DNA from 3 places in the Streptococcus sp. SC1 genome. Region 3 is predicted to be linked to each of the others. Evidence: predicted binding sites of a transcription regulator. Region 3 holds the regulator's gene; each other region holds the start of a gene.

Region 1 (6,606 bases), on a different contig from region 3:
TCACATACTTGGACCACTCGACCTTGCCTTCATCCGGCAGCATTTTACCCGTCACAATGCTCATAAAGGTTGACTTTCCCTCACCATTGGCACCGACTAGACCAATATGCTCCCCCTTGAGCAGGCGGAAGGATACATCCTCAAAAATAGCCCGGTCACCAAAACCGTGGCTGAGATTTTTCACTTCTAAAATACTCATCTTTTCTCCTCTACATTGATTGCAGTTCCTTGATTATACCATCTTAGGAAGCCAATTGGCAAGAAAATAAAAGAGGCTGGGACAAAAGTCCTAGCCTCTCAATTGTCTTTGGATTGTCGAGCAAGACGCAGTGGTTGAGTGGGCTCTACTACGCTGATTTCATCAGCTTTTACAGCCCTACTCAACTGTGCGGAGGTGGGACGACGAAATCGAATTCTAACGAATTACCGATTTCTGTCCCACTCTCTCTAACTTTATAAAACTTTTGCGCTAGTGCGGGTAATATCTTCTACTTTTATATTGTGTGCTTCAAACTTGGACTTCAAGGAAACCAAGTCAATATCTCCGTCAATTTGTACCTCAATGACAACTTTACCGTCCTTACGAGGAATATTGACCGTGTTTGAAATATTGAGGTTTTCTTCGACAAGCAAGGCGATAATATGCGATAGGACACCAACCTCGTCTTCTGTGACAAAGCGCATTCGAACGCCCTTTTCGCCATAACCAGACACTTCTAGAAAAGCCTTGAAAATGTCGCGATCCGTAATGATTCCATAGACCTGCTCATTGTCAACAACTGGTAAGATTCCAATTTTATTTTTCAGCATCAAATAAGTCGCATCTTCCAGACTAGCATACTGGGAAATAGTAACAACATCGTGAATCATCACATCTTTTACTTTGGTTTTATTTAGAAGATAGTTCATTTCATAAATAGATAGGCTCGTTGCCTTTGATGGACTTGCTTCTGCGATTGTTCCTTCTGTCACAAGACCCACCAGCTTATCATTTTCAATCACGGGCAAGCGGTGCAATTTTTGGTCGCGCATAATATCTGCCGCATGCGCAATCGTTGTGTCTGGACTAATGTATACAACCTTGCGTGTCATAAAATCTTTTACTGCCATGAGAAGCCTCCTCTAGTTTCTTTTTCTAATCTTATTATACTGTATTTTCCAACTAATTTCAAACGCTTTCACAGTTTTCTCTTATGTTTTCAAAATTTAGAAAAATCAGGCAGGCTACCTATAAAAAAGCTAGATTCTCCTATGAGAAAACGAGGGGGAACATTTGACCCAGCCTCGCTTTAGCCTATCTCTATAGTTTCTTGTCTAATACCACTAGCGACAAGATTATGAAAAAACAATTGAAAGAGAAAATTGATCAGCCAAATGCTACTTTTTTATTATTTCTTTAAACTTCTGACAAAGGCCTGGTAAGTCTGTTCCATTAACATGGTAATAGTCATCGGTCCAACTCCCTTTGGAACTGGAGTAATGAGACTAGCCACTTCTGCCACTTCGTCAAATTTAACATCGCCAATCAACTTGCCATTTTCATCTCTGTTCATGCCGACGTCAATAACGACAGCTCCCTCCTTGACAAAGTCCTTGGTTACAAAGTGTCCTCGTCCGATAGCCACCACTAAAATATCAGCTTTCTTTGCAATTTTTGCTAAATGATGGGTCCTTGAGTGCGTCAAAGTAACGGTCGCATTTTTAGACAACAGAAGCTGAGCCATGGGTTTGCCGACAATATTACTACGGCCAATCACCACCGCATTCTTTCCTTCCAAGTCCACCTTATATTCGCGGAACATTTCCATGATTCCTGCTGGTGTAGAAGGAATCATCAAGGGATGTCCTGACCAAAGTCGCCCCATATTAGTCGGATGAAAGCCATCTACATCCTTATCTGGATCAATGGCTAATAGAACTGCTTCGTCATCAATGTGGGCTGGCAAAGGAAGCTGGACTAGAATTCCGTGCCAAGCTGGATCCTGATTATATTTAGCAATCAAGGTCAGCAATTCTTCCTGACTCGTTGACTCGGGCAGACGCACAACTTCACTACGAAAGCCAGCAGCTAGAGCAGACCGCTCTTTATTTCTCACATAAACCTGACTGGCTGGATTGTCGCCCACCAAAATCACCACTAAACCAGGTTCCTGACCTGTCTCTGCTTTTAACTTTGCTGTTTTTTCTGCAAGTTTCGCTTGAAGCTTTTCTGCTAAAGCTTTCCCGTCAATAATGTTTGCCATTCTTTTCTCATTTCTTTTTCACTATATTTATTCATTATATCAGAAATCCTACTGTCCCACTTATACATTTTTCTTATATAGAGTTATAAGATTAAAGACTGAGCTTGGCGAGCAAAATAAAAAAGCAGAACCCTGCTTTTTAGTATAATAATTCATAAATTTCCATGGCAATCAAGTCAATACTATCGAAAGTATAAGTCTCACGCGCTGCCACATCACGCAGAGTAAAAATTGGTCCATTTTCTTCGTCGTAGCTGTACGCCACTTCGGCAACAACTACTCCTTCACGTTCAAAATTACGTTTTAAATTTCCACCATCTTTGGCCATAGCTTCCAAACGATTGATGATTCTAACTAAATGTGATTCCATTTTATTTCTCCTATTTACTTGCTTCTCTCCTATTTTACCATAAAAAGAAACTGAAATACCAGTAAAAGACCATTTTTTTCTCTTTTCGCACTATAATTTCTCAAAAAATCAGTCTCAGGGAGGATTTTGTAGTAAATTCTTGCATTGTGCAAGAATACTGATATAATGAAACTATAATACTTTGACTATTTTTGACCATTTAAAAATAGGTGGATCTACGTCCAAAGAAAGAGGTAGAATATGCTTTGCCAAAATTGTAAAATCAATGAATCAACCATCCATCTCTATACAAATGTAAACGGAAACAAGCAGCAGATTGACCTTTGTCAAAACTGCTACCAAATCATGAAGACAGACCCTAACAATAGCCTTTTTCGAGGACTGACTCAGGCTAACAACCAAGGAATTGATCCTATTGACGATTTCTTTAACAGTCTTGGTAATTTTCAACAACCCCAAGAACCAAATCCAAATATCCCGCCAACTCAATCTGGAGGAGGCTACGGTGGCGGTGGCTATGGTGGCAATTCCAATCATGGAGGCGGAGCACGCCAACAGGCTCCGCAAAAGCCAAAAGGTCTCCTAGAAGAGTTTGGTATCAATGTGACTGAGATCGCTCGTAAAGGAGAAATCGACCCTGTCATCGGTCGGGACGAAGAGATTACTCGTGTCATTGAAATCCTCAACCGCCGCACCAAGAACAATCCTGTCCTTATCGGGGAACCCGGTGTCGGAAAAACAGCTGTGGTCGAAGGTCTAGCCCAGAAGATTGTGGACGGGGATGTGCCTCATAAACTCCAAGGCAAGGAAGTTATCCGCCTGGACGTTGTCAGCCTAGTACAAGGAACTGGTATCCGTGGTCAATTTGAAGAGCGGATGCAGAAGCTCATGGACGAGATTCGTTCTCGTCAAGATGTCATTCTCTTTATTGATGAGATCCATGAAATTGTCGGAGCAGGCTCTGCTGGCGATGGCAATATGGACGCTGGAAATATCCTCAAACCAGCTCTAGCTCGCGGAGAACTCCAAATGGTTGGAGCTACTACCCTCAATGAATACCGTATCATCGAGAAGGATGCAGCCCTCGAGCGCCGTATGCAGCCAGTTAAGGTGGACGAGCCGACAGTAGAAGAAACCATTACCATCCTCAAAGGGATTCAGAAAAAATACGAAGACTACCATCATGTCAAGTACACAGACGCGGCCATTGAAGCTGCGGCCCTTCTCTCCAACCGCTACATCCAAGACCGCTTCCTGCCAGACAAGGCTATTGACCTCTTGGACGAGGCTGGCTCTAAGATGAATCTGACCCTCAACTTTGTTGATCCTAAGGTTATTGATCAGCGGCTGATTGAGGCCGAAAACCTCAAGGCTCAGGCGACTCGCGATGAAGACTTTGAAAAAGCAGCTTACTTCCGCGATCAGATTGCCAAATACAAGGAACTCCAAAAGACGAGCGTGCTGGATAACGATATTCCAATTATCAGCGAGAAAACAATTGAGCACATTGTAGAGCAAAAGACCAATATCCCAGTTGGCGACCTCAAAGAAAAAGAACAGTCTCAACTAGTCAATCTCGCCAGCGACTTAAAGGCTCATGTCATCGGCCAAGATGATGCTGTGGATAAGATTGCCAAGGCCATCCGCCGCAACCGGGTCGGACTGGGAAGTCCTAATCGCCCAATCGGCAGCTTCCTCTTTGTTGGCCCAACTGGTGTCGGTAAGACTGAGCTGTCTAAGCAACTGGCCATTGAGCTCTTTGGCTCTGCTGACAGCATGATTCGCTTTGATATGAGTGAATACATGGAGAAACACAGCGTGGCCAAGCTGGTCGGTGCCCCTCCAGGCTACGTCGGCTATGAGGAGGCTGGTCAGTTGACTGAGCGCGTCCGCCGCAATCCATACTCGCTCATTCTACTGGATGAGGTAGAAAAGGCCCATCCTGATGTCATGCATATGTTCCTGCAGGTTCTGGATGATGGCCGCCTGACCGATGGTCAAGGCCGGACTGTCAGCTTCAAGGACACCATTATCATCATGACATCCAATGCCGGAACGGGTAAAGCTGAAGCCAGCGTTGGCTTTGGGGCAGCTCGTGAAGGCCGTACCAACTCCGTTTTAGGTGAATTAGGCAACTTCTTCAGTCCTGAGTTTATGAACCGTTTCGACGGCATTATCGAATTCAAGCCACTCAGCAAGGACAACCTACTGCAGATCGTCAACCTTATGCTAGACGATGTCAACCAGCGCTTGGCAACCAACGACATTCATCTGGATGTTACGGAGAAGGTCAAAGAAAAATTGGTTGATCTTGGCTACGATCCGAAAATGGGCGCTCGCCCGCTGCGCCGCACCATTCAAGACCATATCGAAGACGCCATTACTGACTTCTATCTGGAAAATCCAAGCGAAAAAGAACTCAAAGCTATCATGACCAGCAATGGCAAAATTCTCATCAAGTCAGCCAAAAAATCAGAGGCAGAAAAAACCAAGCTCGATGAAAGTCAAAACTAACTGACTTTAGCTCTGCATTTTGATAAACTTTTAAAAACAAGCAAAAAGAGAACGGACAAAGCATGCCGTTCTCTTTTTGAATTCTATTTAATTTTTAGTGGAGCTCACTGGATAGCCTTATCTTCTAGCGCTCTCTAGCGTAATTAACCATGTCATAAGGTAAAGTGTTGGCTCTTTCTTTCAGTGAGTAATTTTCTAAATTATTGACATTTTGGCGCAGGCGTTTTGCATAGCTACTTGAGATCAATTTCTTTTTCTCATATTCAAAGATAATTTTTCTTTCTAGATAATAGCCCCAGATCATTTCTGAGATGTTATTGGGCTTGAATCGCGCAATAACACGCTCGACGAAGGCACCACTACCGATGATCTCCGTTTCTCTTAGTCGAGATTCCTGCAAAAAAGTAATTAGAGAAGGGTTATAAATGCCCTTTAGATGTTCCAAACTTTCGATAATGACTTCGGTATTGGACAGATAAAGCTCTGCTATATCCTCCATATCCTCAGCAGTTAGATGCTTAGCTCCACCTTGCCTCCAAGAGCGCCATCTAGCACCAAGGGTGACGATTTCATGGAGCAACATACGCAATACGCGCAATGTAACAAGAAACATATAGGTAAAGCGAGAAACTAAGTTTCGATTGATGCCCTGCTCAATATTATGTAGGTAACGCTGATAAAGATGATAGCTACGATCGCTGATTTTTCCTTCCTCAAAAGCTTGCTCTAGACCATCATTCTCGATACTCAAAATCAATAATTTCAGAGCTGCCAAGTCTCGCTGAGTGGCCTTGTCTTCCTGTTCAAGGATTAGGTTTTCGATACGACCATGGTAATTGTCAATAGCCGCATAGAGAGGTGCCTTAGCCTTGGTTTGCTTGAGGCCTGCTTCCAGCTCACTCACCACTTCATTTAAAATAGCAATGTGCATCAGGTGCTCGTTTTCTTCTTCTCTTTCCTCAGACAGATGAGGAAGTGTGAGCAAACCCGTCAGAAAGCTAAGAAAGGTCACACCTGCTACCAAGAAAAGCAACAAAGGATGATCTTGCTCCAGCTGACTCGGAATCAAAAGAATAGTCGCAATGGAGACAGTTCCTTTGACACCTGAAAAGGTCAGCAGCAGCATTTCCTTCAGGTAGTTTCCAACATTCTTGTGCAATCTTCTGATTCGAATGAAGTAAAAAGTGAACAACATGACAAACCGAAGGGCAAAGAGTAGGAAAGTCAGAAGGACAATGCTCACGAGCAGCAAGAGATTATCGTAAATCGGGCTCTTTAAGATTGGCTCTGCAATCATCTCCAGTTCGATCCCTAAAATGATAAAGACAGAGCCATTGAGCATAAAGTTCACTGTATTCCAGATGGTTTCTGTAACCGAATCCACCTGGGCTTCCAGAAGCGTTATCCGCTTGAAGCGACTGGCCTTGAAGATACCTGCGACGACCACTGCGATAATCCCTGAAACATGAATCTCCTCTG
Region 2 (6,606 bases), on a different contig from region 3:
TAAAGGAATAGTCTTTTGGTACAACAGAGCCAACAAATCCAGCCTGCAAAGAACCTGCAATAGAAGCTGTAATAGCCCCAAAAACGAAAGCAATGACTTTAATTTTTGTTGTATTGACACCGACAGACTCTGCCGCAATCTCGTCCTCGCGAACAGACAAGGTGCTACGTCCGATAGGACTGCGGAGGAAGTTAAGAGTCAAAATAGTTGTAATTACGACAAAGACATAAACCAACTGCCAAGAGGTAAAGTTAGGAATGGATAGGATACCTGCCGCACCATTAGTCAGGTCACCTCCATTGACAATCAAAATCCGGATAATTTCAGAAACACCCAGCGTCGCAATTGCCAAATAGTCTCCCTTTAAGCGCAGGGTCGGAATACCAACAAGCAGAGCTACTGCACCTGCAATCACAGCGCCAACCAACATAGCAATAAAGAAAGTACCATAGTTTGGAGATTTAGAGCCCATAATAGCTACTGCATAGGCACCAATGGCCATAAAGCCAGCATGCCCAAGCGAGAATTGCCCAGAAAAACCAACGATAAGATTGAGGCCAACAGCCAAGATAATATTGATTCCAATCTGCTCAAAGATTTGCAGATAGAAAGGATTGAGAATACCTGTGCTAGCAAGCACTGTCATCAATAGATAGCCAAAGAGGATCAGAGCAAGCCATAACGCATTTACTTTTAAATTATTTTTCATACATTACACCTTCTCTTTCACATTTTTACCTAGAATACCAGCTGGACGAACCAATAGAATGATAATCAAGATCGCATACACAATCGCATCACGGAAATCTGACAGTCCAACTGCTGTTGCAAAAGTTTCCAAGAGGCCGATTACAAAACCACCCAAAGCTGCCCCTGGGATGATACCAATTCCTCCCAAAACTGCCGCAACGAAAGACTTGATACCTGGGGTCATTCCCATCAGTGGCTCAAGCGAGTTGTAATAAAGGGCAATCAGCACCCCTGCTGCTCCTGCCAAGGCTGAACCCAAGGCAAAAGTAAAGCTGATCGTACGATTGACATTAATCCCCATCAGCTGGGCGGCATCGCTATCCACGGAAACAGCCCGCATGGCTTTACCCATTTTCGTCTTTTGCACAATAAACTGCAAACCAACCATGAGTAAAATAGAAATTCCCAAAATCATCAGTTGAATATTGGAAATCGAAATTGGCCCAAGCGTATAACGCACTGTTTTAATCACTTGAGGGAAGGAGCGAGTATTGGCACCTACAAAGAAGACCATCCCGTACTCCAAGAGGAAAGAAACCCCAATTGCTGTGATCAAGGCTGCAATCCGCGTTGAATTGCGCAAAGGGCGATAGGCTAAGAACTCAATCACTACACCAAGGATCGCTGTTCCAACCATAGATAAAATAAGGGCTACAAAGAAGTTTAGGTGAAGGGTGTTAATCAGGTAATATCCCATAAAAGCACCGATCATATAAATGTCTCCATGCGCGAAATTAATCAGTTTGATAATTCCATAAACCATGGTATAACCCAAGGCTAGAAGCGCATAAACACTCCCCAAAATCAATCCGTTAGCCAATTGCTGAAGAAATTGTTCGAGCATTCCACACCACTCTTTCTAATATAAAATAAGAGCAGAAACAACAATCTCAGACGAAGCCTTGTCTTGCCGTCTCTACTCAAACATCATAAGCAAGTAAGAAACAAGTCAAAGACTGGGTTTGTCCCCAGCCTCAGACCCTTTATTCAGGTTTAACTGTTTCAACAGTTTCTACTTTACCATCTTTCAAACCAATCATCAAGGCTGTCTTCACAGGATTGTGATCTTTATCGATGGTAATAGATCCAGTAACTCCTTCAAAGTCTTTTAACTTAGCAAGGTTATCTTTAATATCTACAGATGTTTTTGCACCCTTAGATGCTTCTGCTGCCATATAAACTGCGTCATATGAAAGGGCTGCAAACATTGAAGGTTCTTCGTTATATTTAGCTTTGTAAGCTGCAACGAATTTCTTCGCTTTATCTGTCATGTCACCTGAAGTTGAGAAACCAGATACATAATAAACATTAGTTGCTGCTGCTGGAGTTGCTTGCTCAACGAACTTGGCATCGCTAAATCCATCAGGTCCAACGATTGTTTGGTTGATTCCCAAACCACGCGCTTGGTTCACCAACTTACCAGCTTCTGTGTAATAACCTGGCACAATCAGTGCATCAAAGTCTTTACCTTTGATTTTTGTCAAAGCAGCTTGGAAGTCTGAGTCACCAGAAGCGAAAGTTTCTGTCGCAACGATTTCACCCTTGTATTCTTTCTTGAAAGCTTCTGCCATTCCTTTTGCATAATCACTTGAATTATCATAGTAGAGAACAACTTTTTTAGCTTTCAAAGTATCTGTTACATATTTAGAAATGATTTTACCTTGGTAACCATCAGTAAAGGTTGCACGGTACAAATAATCTTGTTTATTTGTCAAATCGTCTTGTGTAGCACTTGGTGTTACCAAAGGAACGCCTGCTTTACCAGCATTTGCGATTGCAGCAGCAACGGCACCTGAAGTTGCAGGGCCAATGATTGTATTAACTTTGTCTTGAGTTACCAAGCTTGTAGAAATAGTTGCAGCTTCTGCAGTTTCTGATTTGTTGTCTTTATCAGTTACTTCGATTTTCTTGCCGTCTATACCGCCAGCTGCGTTGATTTCATCAACAGCAAGTTGAGCACCGTGTTGTTCTGCAGTACCATAAGCTGCTACAGCGCCAGTTTCTTCAAAGTTGAAACCGAACTTAAGTGTTTTACCGATTTCTGTTCCAGTAGCAGATGAGTTGTTTGTAGAAACTTCTCCACAGGCTGCTAGAAGCGCAGCACTAGCAAAAGCTACAAGCGAAAGTGCAAATTTTTTCTTCATGAATAATCTCCTCTATTTTGTTTTTTGCTATGTTTGCAAATGATATAGTAAGAATATACCGAATTATCTGACAATTGTCAACCCAAAGAAGACATTTTTTTAAATAATAGCGTTTTCTTGGTTTCTAAATAAACTTCCAACAAAATTCGTATCCAAATTTTGGATCTCGCAAGTCTGGATTTTTTTGATATAGGACTCTTTTGACAGGCTCTCCTTCAGAGAATCTGCCTGATCTTTTGCCACATAAAGCTGCAAATAGCGGTGTTTCTTAGAATGATAAATAATATCTCCAACATGAGCCAGCTTCTTTGCATCGCGATTATAGTATAGATGAATGATGAAACCCATTCGTTCCTCTTTTTTAAACATGACAATCCTCTCTGGTCATTTGTACTCTATTGATTATATCAAAAAAAGCCCGCAAATGGGGCATTTTTCGTAGTTATAAATGAAAACTAGCTAAGATTATTATTAGCCATGATTTCATCGATGAAACCATATTCAAGAGTTTCTTGAGCACTCATCCAGTAATCACGTTCTGCATCTGCGTGAATCTGCTCAACCGATTTACCAGAATTATCAGCAAGAATTTGCTCCAAGGTCTTACGAGTCTTGAGCAAATGCTCTGCTGCAATGGCCATATCTGTTTGCTGAGTACCGCCACCAGTACCACCCATCGGCTGGTGGATCATATACTCTGCATTTGGAAGCATGAATCGTTTGCCCCTAGCACCGCTAGAAGCAATGATAGTTCCCATGCTAGCTGCCATTCCCATGACAATCGTCTGCACATCAGACTTAATAAAGTTCATGGTATCTACAATCGCCAATCCCGCTGACACAGAGCCACCTGGAGTATTAACATAAAGATAGATGTCCTTGGTGCTGTCTTGTGCATCTAGGAAAAGTAGCTGCGCAATAACAGAATTAGCCATATTGTCCTCAACAGGACCCGTCAGCATGATAATACGGTCTTTTAAAAGGCGTGAGTAAATGTCATAAGAACGCTCACCACGGCTGGTTTGTTCAATAACTACAGGAATCATGAATATTTTCTCCTTCATTCGATCTATTCATTATTATATCTTTTTGGTCAAAAAAGGTCAAATATTTGCTTTCTCTGTCGGATGACAGAAAGCAGCGCTGAGATTATCTTTGGTTTAGAAAGCACAAATCCACCGATTTAGCAGAACTTTCCTTTTTACAGTTTCTAGCTATTATTTTGTACCAAAGAGGCGGTCACCAGCATCTCCGAGACCTGGGACGATGTAGCCATGCTCATTAAGATGATCATCAAGTGCAGCAGTGAAAATATCTACATCAGGATGAGCATCCTGCAAGGCTTTAACACCTTCTGGAGCAGACACTAAGCAGACAAATGTAATATTGCTTGCGCCACGTTTCTTCAGAGAATCCACAGCCAAGATAGCAGAACCACCTGTAGCCAACATTGGATCGACAACAAAGATTTGACGTTGGTCAATGTCTTCTGGCAATTTTACCAAATATTCAACTGGCTTCAAGGTTTCTTCGTCACGGTACATTCCGATGTGGCCGACTTTGGCAGCAGGAACCAGGCTCAGGAGACCATCCACCATGCCGATACCAGCCCGCAAGATTGGGACAATAGCCAATTTTTTCCCTGCAATCTGCTTTTGAACTGTTTTCGTAATTGGTGTTTCAATTTCTACATCTTCAAGTGGTAAATCGCGCAAAACTTCGTATCCCATCAGCATTGCGATTTCATCTACCAATTCACGAAAAGCTTTAGTAGAGGTATCTGTACGACGCAAGATAGATAATTTATGCTGAATGAGTGGATGAGCGATAACTTCAAGTTTTCCCATGATTGGATTTCCTTCTTTCATTTTATTCTTCTTATTATATCAAAAAAGAAGAAAAAAGGCTTGCAACAAGCAAACCTTTTCATCTATTTTGACTACTTTTTGATAGAAGAGTTTGATTTCAATTTAGGCTTTATTGATAGACTATTACACCAAACCTTCTAAGAGGCCTCTCATAAAGTTCTCAGAATTAAACTCGCCGATGTCGTCAATTTTCTCGCCAAAACCAATCAGCTTCACTGGAATATCCAGTTCCTGACGAATGGCAAGGACAACACCACCGCGCGCAGTTCCGTCAATCTTAGTCAGGACAATACCTGTCACAGGCGTAATTTTTGAAAATTCTTTGGCTTGAACCAGTGCATTTTGACCAGTGGAGGCATCCAAGGCCAAGAAAGTTTCATGTGGCGCTGCTGGATCTACCCGCTTGATAATACGACCGATTTTTTCCAGCTCTGCCATGAGATTGTCCTTATTTTGCAGGCGACCAGCTGTATCAATCATGAGAATATCAACATTTTCAGCCTTGGCTCTTTCCAAACCGTCAAACACGACACTGGCTGGATCACTCTTTTCTGGACCAGTCACGACAGGCACGTCTACTCGGCGCCCCCACTCAGCCAACTGGGCAACGGCTCCAGCTCGGAAGGTGTCTGCTGCCACCAGCATCACTTTTTTACCTTCTTGCTTGTATTTATAGGCCAATTTGCCGATTGAGGTCGTCTTCCCTACGCCATTTACACCGACGAAGAGCATGACTGTCAAGTCCTTTTGCAGATTGATTTTTTCATTGAAACGGCCGTCTTTCTCATAGATATCGACCAATTTTTCAATGATGAGTTGGCGCAAGGCGTCTGGTTTCTTAGCATTTTCCAGACGTGCTTCATAGCGCAAGTCCTCAGTTAGATTGGAAGCTACCTGCACACCGACATCACTGGTAATCAGCAATTCTTCCAAGTCTTCAAAGAAATCTTCGTCAACTGAGCGGAAATTAGCAAAGAAGGCATTGAGACGAGCACCAAAGCCAGTCCGCGTCTTTTTAAGACTGCGGTCATACTTGTCTTGGACACTTTCTTCTTGGTATTCAGCTGTTTCTGCGGGAGTCTCATTTTCAACTTGAGCCAACTCTTCCGTCGCCCCTTCTCCACACTCGGTCGAGTCTACTTGTGAAGAAGTGCTTGCTTCTTGCCCTGGTTCATGGCTGATTTGCTCTCTCGCTGCAGCCAAACGCTCCTGCAATTCTTGGTAATAATCTCTGCTTTCAGTCGCCGCTTCTGATTCGCTACTGCTGTCCAGTGCTTGATTTGCTGAAGTTTCAGACTGCTCTTCTGCCTCAGCCAAAACTTGCTCAGGACTTTCCTGATCTTCAAGCACTGGTTGAAATAAGTCAGCTTGCTGGCTAGTTGGGGCCAATTCCTGCTCAGAAATTGCTGAAACTGCAGGCTCTGTATTCTCTTCTGACACAGATTCTACTACCGGAGTTTCCGCTGTTTCTTCACTAGAAGCAGCAAGGGGCTGGAAGTCTGTCTCAGATGGAACTTCAATTTCTGTAGTCTGATAACTCTCCTCTGCCTGTTCCTCTATCTGGGGCTTTTCTTCAAGTTCCTCTTTTTTACGTCCAAAAAGACGGTCAAATAATCCCATTCTTTAGTTCTCCTTCAATACATATTTCCGAATTGCCCAAGCAACTGCATCTTCATCATTGGTCATCGGAGTGACAACTTCTGCGACTTCCTTGACTTCTGGCACGGCATTTTGCATGGCAACGCCCAGACCAGCCCAAGCAATCATTGACAAATCATTGGCTTCGTCACCGCAAGCCATAACTTGGCTTTTATCAATTCCCAAGTGGGCAATCAGTTTCTCCA
Region 3 (6,606 bases):
TGGTAGTTTCCTCTTTGTTGGTCCTACAGGTGTTGGTAAGACTGAGCTTGCTAAGCAACTAGCTTTGGATATGTTTGGTACTAAAGAGGCTATTATCCGTCTGGATATGTCTGAATACTCTGACCGCACCGCTGTTTCCAAGCTGATTGGTACCACTGCTGGTTATGTCGGCTATGATGATAACAACAACACTCTGACCGAGCGCGTGCGCCGCAATCCATACTCTATCATTCTCTTGGATGAAATTGAAAAGGCGGATCCACAGGTGATTACCCTTCTTCTTCAAGTTCTGGATGATGGTCGCTTGACAGATGGACAAGGAAATACAGTCAACTTCAAGAACACGGTTATTATCGCGACTTCCAATGCAGGCTTTGGCTATGAAGCAGGTCTGGAAGAGGATGCAGAAAAGCCTGAGCTGATGGATCGACTCAAAGCTTATTTCCGTCCAGAATTCCTCAATCGTTTCAATGCGGTGATTGAGTTCTCTCATCTCAAGAAAGAAGACCTGATGGAAATTGTGAATCTCATGCTGGTTGAAGTAAATCAAACTTTGAGCAAGAAGGAAATTGATCTGGCTGTATCTGATGCAGCTAAGGAATTCCTACGTGATGCTGGTTATGACCAAGTCATGGGCGTTCGTCCGCTCCGCCGTGTCATCGAGCAGCAAATTCGTGACAAGGTGACCGACTTCCACTTGGATAATCTAGATGCTAAGCACTTGACGGCCGATTTGGAAGATGGAACTTTGGTGATCCGTGAAAAATCAGCAGAATAAATACCTATCAATCTTATAATTTCGTAAAACGAACAGATATTTAGTCTGTTCGTTTTTTTATTAATCAAGTTCAGATAAAAAATCTCCAATCAGCTGACTGGAGATTTCCTTATTTTCTTCGATACTGACTGGGTGTCATTTGATAGTATTTTTTAAATTGCCGGTTGAAATTAGAAAGGTTATTAAAACCAGACTGGTTGGAGATTTCTAGAACCGACAGAGTAGAGTGCTGGAGGAGCTCGGCAGCCTTGCGCAGGCGGAATTGAATCAGATATTCAATGCAAGAAACACCCAGATGTTTTTTGAAGAAATTCATGAAGTGCGTAGGACTGTAGCCGCAAATACCAGACAGCTGATCAATAGAGAGTTCTTCCTGATAATGCTCATTGATATAGTCGATGATAGACCGAATTTTCTCTTCCTTGCGGTAGCCCTCGGCAGATAGCTCCTTAGAAACGATATAGTCGTTCTCAAAGAGCAAGTAGAAGAGCTGATTGAGCTGGGCCTTGAGCTGAAATTCATAGTATTTCTTTTGGAAATAACCCGTTTCCATAGTGGTCAGTAGGCATTGACGAATTTCCTCATAGGCTTGATCAGTCGGCTTGATGACATGGACAAAGTCCAGTTGACCATTGTAGAGAGGCTGTAAGTAGTGGATACTAGCATGGTCCATGGCCGAATAGCCCATTAAGTCCAAGTGAAAGTTAATGGCATCCATGTAGTGGCGCTGCTGCTCAATCGGATGAATGGAGTGGAGGGCATTGGGACGAATCAGGACAATATCGCCCTTGTGACTGTTAAAATAATGATCGTCGATATGAAATTGGGCACTTCCTTCGTGGACGTAAATGATTTCAACATCTGTGTGCCAGTGGAAAAGGATGTCAGGCTGTCCGTTTTCCGTAATGGTCCGCGTCAGAGAATAGGGGGTCCCTTGATTCTTATATTCAGTAGTTTTGTGCAATTGGTCCAAATTCATCATAGCGCCCTCCTTCGTAGAATACTATCATTTTTTAAAGTAATTAGATTAGAAAATGTGTTTTCTAAATATTATAATATAATTAAAAAGAAAATGAAAGTAGGAAAATAAAGAGAAGGAAATTTTCTGAAAGTCTAGTTTAGGCTGGCAGCGTGGGCGAATCATTTAAGAATTTTTGGCTACCATCCAGCTCCTTATAGAATAAGAAAAGTGTGGAATCCATGGCTCTTTCGAGCTCATGTTGCTTCCACACTTTTTATTGGATAGCTTTATCTAGCGGCCTTTTGTTCTTTATGTTTGTGAAGGATAAAGGAGTTTGAAAAACTCAGGCTTGCTAGTACAAAAAGAAGAAGGGTTGTTGCTGGATAGCTAAGGGAGATATGATTGGTTTTGATGATAAAGAGAAGGGCAAAGGCAAGAATGGCAAAGAAGATGCTAAGGCTCCAAGTCATTCGGCGACTGAATAAATGCTGCTCAAAGAGCAGAGGAATGAGGAGACAGCCTAGAAGAAGGCTCGTTGGGAAAACGACATACTCGGCAGAAAAAATTGTCAAGATACTCAGAGTGACAAACAGGCAGCTAAGTACATGATGGGTATAGTTGAGCCAATTTATTTTCATTGGAAAACCTCCTTTTGATGATGATTGTTTGGATACGGTTGATGGTGTAAACACCACATTTTCACACCTTTATTATAAGTCTTTAAAAGTAAAAAGCAAGCGATTACAATCGTATTTACTCAGTCTATCAATCTTTTTCATTACTCTGAATTATCAGATATTTTCAAGCTTTCTGAGACTTCTTTTTCTTTCAAAAAATAGATTTTTTCGGTATAATAGTCAAAGATAGTCAATGTTAGAGAAGACTTGAATGCTTATTTTTAGATATAACAGATAGAAAGGTATATCATGGGCATCAAAAATACCTCGGATAGTATAGAAGAATATATCAAAACAATTTTAGCGCAGGCGGGTATGGTCGAGCTGAAGCGCAGTGAGTTAGCTAATGTTTTTCAGGTGGTTCCGAGTCAGATCAATTATGTGATTAAGACACGCTTTACGGAGAGTCGGGGTTATATCGTCGAAAGCAAGCGCGGTGGCGGGGGCTATATCAGGATTGGTAAGATTGAATTTTCCGATCGGCACCAGATGTTGTCGGATTTGTTGACCAATGTCGGTGAGTCGCTCAGCCAGCCAGTTTTTTCAGATATTTTGCAGTGGCTCTTTGATGAAAAAATTATCAGTCAGCGTGAGGGAGATCTGCTTCTGGCTAGTGCCAGCGATGCTGTCTTGGGGGCAGAGGCTCCGAGGATTCGAGCCAGAATGTTACGGAAAATTTTGCAGCAATTAGATAGAAAAGGAAATTAAGAATATGAACTATTCAAAAGCTTTAGTAGAAAGCTTAGAAGCGGCTCAGCTTTTAGCTGGTCATTTTGCTACAGATTATTTAGAATCGTGGCAGATGCTGATGGCTCTAGCTAATAATCCCTACAGCGTTGCAGGCTCGGCTCTAAATGAATTCCCTATTGAAGTGGATAAACTGGAAGAAGCAGCCTTTGACATTACTGGAAAAGAGTATCAAAAACAAGGCGGTTTTGACTTATTGCCTTTCTCTCACCGTTTGGAGGAGCTCTTTACTCAAGCAGGGCAGATTGCGGAAGCCGTCCACGCTAAAAGCCTAGGGACAGAACATCTTCTCCTAGCCATACTATTTGATCGTGGGATCTTGGCAGCTCGTGTGCTAGAAGCTGCAGGTTTCGGCTATGATGATAAGAGTTCAGCCCCTCGGTTCAGTGATTTACGAAAGGTTTTAGAGCAGCGTGCTGGCTGGGGCAGAGAGGAAATCAAATCGATCCGCTCGCTAAATAAAAACACGGCCTCTGCCAAGCAAACCATGGCAAATATGATGGGTATGCCTCCTTCAACTAGTGGCGGTCTGGAAGACTATACTCGGGATTTGACAGAGCTGGCTCGGGCTGGTCGTCTGGAACCAGTTATCGGTCGGGATGAGGAAATTTCTCGGATGATTCAGATCCTCAGCCGCAAGACAAAGAATAATCCAGTGCTAGTTGGTGATGCGGGGGTTGGTAAGACAGCTCTGGCGCTAGGTTTGGCTCAACGCGTAGCAGCTGGTCAGGTTCCAGCAGAACTTGCCAAGATGCGCGTCTTGGAACTAGACTTGATGAATGTTGTCGCTGGGACTCGTTTCCGCGGAGACTTTGAAGAGCGGATGAACAATATCATCAATGACATCGAAGAAGACGGCCATGTCATCCTCTTTATCGATGAGCTGCATACCATCATGGGTTCTGGCAGCGGGATTGATTCGACCTTGGATGCGGCCAATATCCTGAAACCTGCTCTGGCTCGGGGAACCTTGCGGACAGTTGGTGCTACGACGCAGGAAGAGTATCAGAAACATATCGAAAAAGATGCTGCTCTGTCTCGGCGTTTTGCCAAGGTCACTATTGAAGAACCTACTGTGGCCGACAGCATTGCTATTCTGCAGGGTTTGAGAAAGAGCTATGAGAATCATCACAAGGTGCAGATTAGTGATCAGGCCATTGAAACAGCAGTCAAGTATGCACATCGCTATCTGACCAGCAAGCATTTGCCAGACTCTGCCATTGACCTTTTGGATGAAGCTAGTGCAACGGTGCAGAATAAAGGACCGCAGAATTATAAACAGTCGGATTTGACGCCTGTGGATCAGGCTTTGATGGCTGGAAAGTTGAAAAAAGTCGGTCAGCTACTCGCAAAAGAGCAGGAACCAACTGTTTACAAGCTGAAAGTGGAAGCAGAGGATATCTTAGAGACTCTCAGTCGCTTGTCTGGTATTCCTGTGCAGAAATTAACTCAGACAGATGCCAAAAAATATCTCAACTTGGAAAAAGAACTACACAAGCGAGTTATCGGGCAGGATGCAGCAGTTTCGGCTGTCAGCCGAGCTATTCGTCGCAATCAATCGGGCATTCGCACTGGTAAACGCCCAATTGGTTCTTTTATGTTCCTAGGGCCAACGGGTGTCGGAAAGACAGAGCTGGCTAAGGCCTTGGCAGAAGTTCTCTTTGATGATGAATCCGCCCTGATTCGCTTTGACATGAGTGAATATATGGAGAAATTCGCAGCCAGTCGTCTTAACGGGGCGCCTCCAGGCTATGTAGGCTATGAGGAAGGCGGCGAATTGACGGAAAAGGTTCGCAACCGTCCATATTCAGTTCTTCTCTTTGACGAGGTAGAAAAGGCTCATCCAGATATTTTCAATGTCCTCTTGCAGGTCTTGGATGATGGTCAGCTGACCGATAGCAAGGGCCGCAAGGTGGACTTCTCCAATACGATCATTATCATGACCAGCAATCTGGGGGCAACAGCCCTGCGGGATGATAAGACGGTTGGTTTTGGGGCGCGTGACATCCGCTTTGATCAGGCTAATATGGAAAAACGTATTCTGGAAGAATTGAAGAAGACCTACCGGCCTGAATTTATCAACCGGATTGATGAAAAGGTGGTCTTCCACAGTCTGTCTGCTGAGGATATGCAGGAAGTGGTCAAGATTATGGTGCAACCGTTGATTAGGAGTCTGGCAGAGCAAGGCATCGTGCTTAAATTCCAAGCTAGTGCCCTGAAATTGCTGGCTCAGGAAGGTTACGTTCCAGAAATGGGAGCGCGGCCGCTGCGCCGTACCCTGCAGACGCAGGTGGAGGACAAGCTATCTGAGTTGCTCCTGACTGGAGATTTGGCAGCTGGTCAAACGCTTAAAGTTGGTGTCAAAGGTGGCCAACTCAAATTTGAAATGGCTTAGGGAGGATGTGTGCAATGGAAATTCGTGTGATGACAGAAAAGGATTATGCCTCTGTTTACCAGCTGTGGCTCTCTTGCGCTGGTATGGGGCTCAATAACTTAGATGACTCTGAAGAAGGGATTGCCCGCTTTTTGAAGCGCAATCCTGAGACCTGTCTGGTTGCCTTGGAAGGGGAGAGCTTTATAGGTGCTATTCTAGTTGGCACAGATGGACGTAGAGCGTACATTTATCATACAGCTGTCCATCCATATTTTCGTAGAAAAGGAGTAGGCAGAGCTCTGGTCGAACAGGCCTTGTCAGCAGTGAAAAGACTTGGTATCCATAAAGTATCGCTGGTCGTTTTTGAAAGAAATGAACTGGGCAACCGTTTTTGGCAGGAGCTGGGATTTTCAGTTAGAAATGATCTGCTTTACCGAGATCAAGGACTAACGGAGATGATTCGACAGGATACGTAAAAAGCTGATTTACTTAGCATTCTTGCTAGGCTAGTCAGAACCGTGTTATCCTACTGAAGAATATCGTTTAGAAAGGCAGAAACTGTGTCTCTTCGTTATCTTGCTCGAATAGCTCTTCTGGCGGCTGTCTGCGTCGTGCTTCGTTATGCTTTTGCTGGTCTGCCCAATATCAAGCCGATTACAGCGCTGTATTTTCTCTTGGTGGATTTTGAGGACTTGAAGGGCTCTCTTCTAGTCATGTCTATCAGTATCTTTGTATCTTCTTTCCTCTTTGGAATGGGACAATGGGTTCTTTTCCAGATCTTATCCTTTACGGTGGTTATTTTCCTATGGTACCTACTGTATCGGCGACTAGGCTTGTTTGGCCAGAGTATGTTGGCCTTGCTTTTAGCCTTTAGCTATGGTCTTGTGATTGATGGTATCACAGCCTTGCTTTATCAAATGCCTTGGTGGACCTATGTGGCAGCGGGAGTGGGCTTCAATCTAGCCCACGCCTGGTCCACGATGCTCTTCTATCCTATTTTGTATTTTATTTTAAGGAGACTTTATCATGAAAAAAATCTTTAGTTTACTTACGCTTGCCTTTGCTCTCT

Evidence for each region. The regulator CtsR, encoded in region 3, represses protease genes until heat stress. The targets are predictions, from matches to a motif close to TTGGTCAAAAAAGGTCAAANA.
Region 1: a site for CtsR is predicted at 2,792-2,812, ahead of PAN94_RS07035 (ATP-dependent Clp protease ATP-binding subunit). Genes of this name have one in related genera too.
Region 2: a site for CtsR is predicted at 3,984-4,004, ahead of PAN94_RS08880 (ATP-dependent Clp protease proteolytic subunit). Genes of this name have one in related genera too.

The regions. Positions count from the first base shown of each region.
Region 1 is NZ_JAQCMU010000004.1:90,175-96,780, forward strand. It holds gene PAN94_RS07015 (ABC-F family ATP-binding cassette domain-containing protein) at 1-199, opposite strand, end outside; gene PAN94_RS07020 (CBS domain-containing protein) at 454-1,110, opposite strand; gene PAN94_RS07025 (bifunctional methylenetetrahydrofolate dehydrogenase/methenyltetrahydrofolate cyclohydrolase) at 1,389-2,243, opposite strand; gene PAN94_RS07030 (DUF1797 family protein) at 2,383-2,613, opposite strand; gene PAN94_RS07035 (ATP-dependent Clp protease ATP-binding subunit) at 2,854-5,127, shown strand; gene PAN94_RS07040 (cation:proton antiporter) at 5,252-6,606, opposite strand, start outside.
Region 2 is NZ_JAQCMU010000006.1:76,435-83,040, reverse strand. It holds gene PAN94_RS08900 (branched-chain amino acid ABC transporter permease) at 1-709, opposite strand, end outside; gene PAN94_RS08895 (branched-chain amino acid ABC transporter permease) at 713-1,594, opposite strand; gene PAN94_RS08890 (ABC transporter substrate-binding protein) at 1,734-2,894, opposite strand; gene PAN94_RS08885 (DUF2129 domain-containing protein) at 2,994-3,263, opposite strand; gene PAN94_RS08880 (ATP-dependent Clp protease proteolytic subunit) at 3,350-3,940, opposite strand; gene upp (uracil phosphoribosyltransferase) at 4,112-4,741, opposite strand; gene ftsY (signal recognition particle-docking protein FtsY) at 4,886-6,382, opposite strand; gene PAN94_RS08865 (Cof-type HAD-IIB family hydrolase) at 6,386-6,606, opposite strand, start outside.
Region 3 is NZ_JAQCMU010000005.1:155,564-162,169, forward strand. It holds gene PAN94_RS08320 (ATP-dependent Clp protease ATP-binding subunit) at 1-778, shown strand, start outside; gene PAN94_RS08325 (AraC family transcriptional regulator) at 888-1,760, opposite strand; gene PAN94_RS08330 (hypothetical protein) at 2,027-2,377, opposite strand; gene PAN94_RS08335 (CtsR family transcriptional regulator) at 2,666-3,124, shown strand; gene PAN94_RS08340 (ATP-dependent Clp protease ATP-binding subunit) at 3,129-5,558, shown strand; gene PAN94_RS08345 (GNAT family N-acetyltransferase) at 5,573-6,013, shown strand; gene PAN94_RS08350 (ECF transporter S component) at 6,098-6,580, shown strand; gene PAN94_RS08355 (DUF4430 domain-containing protein) at 6,564-6,606, shown strand, end outside.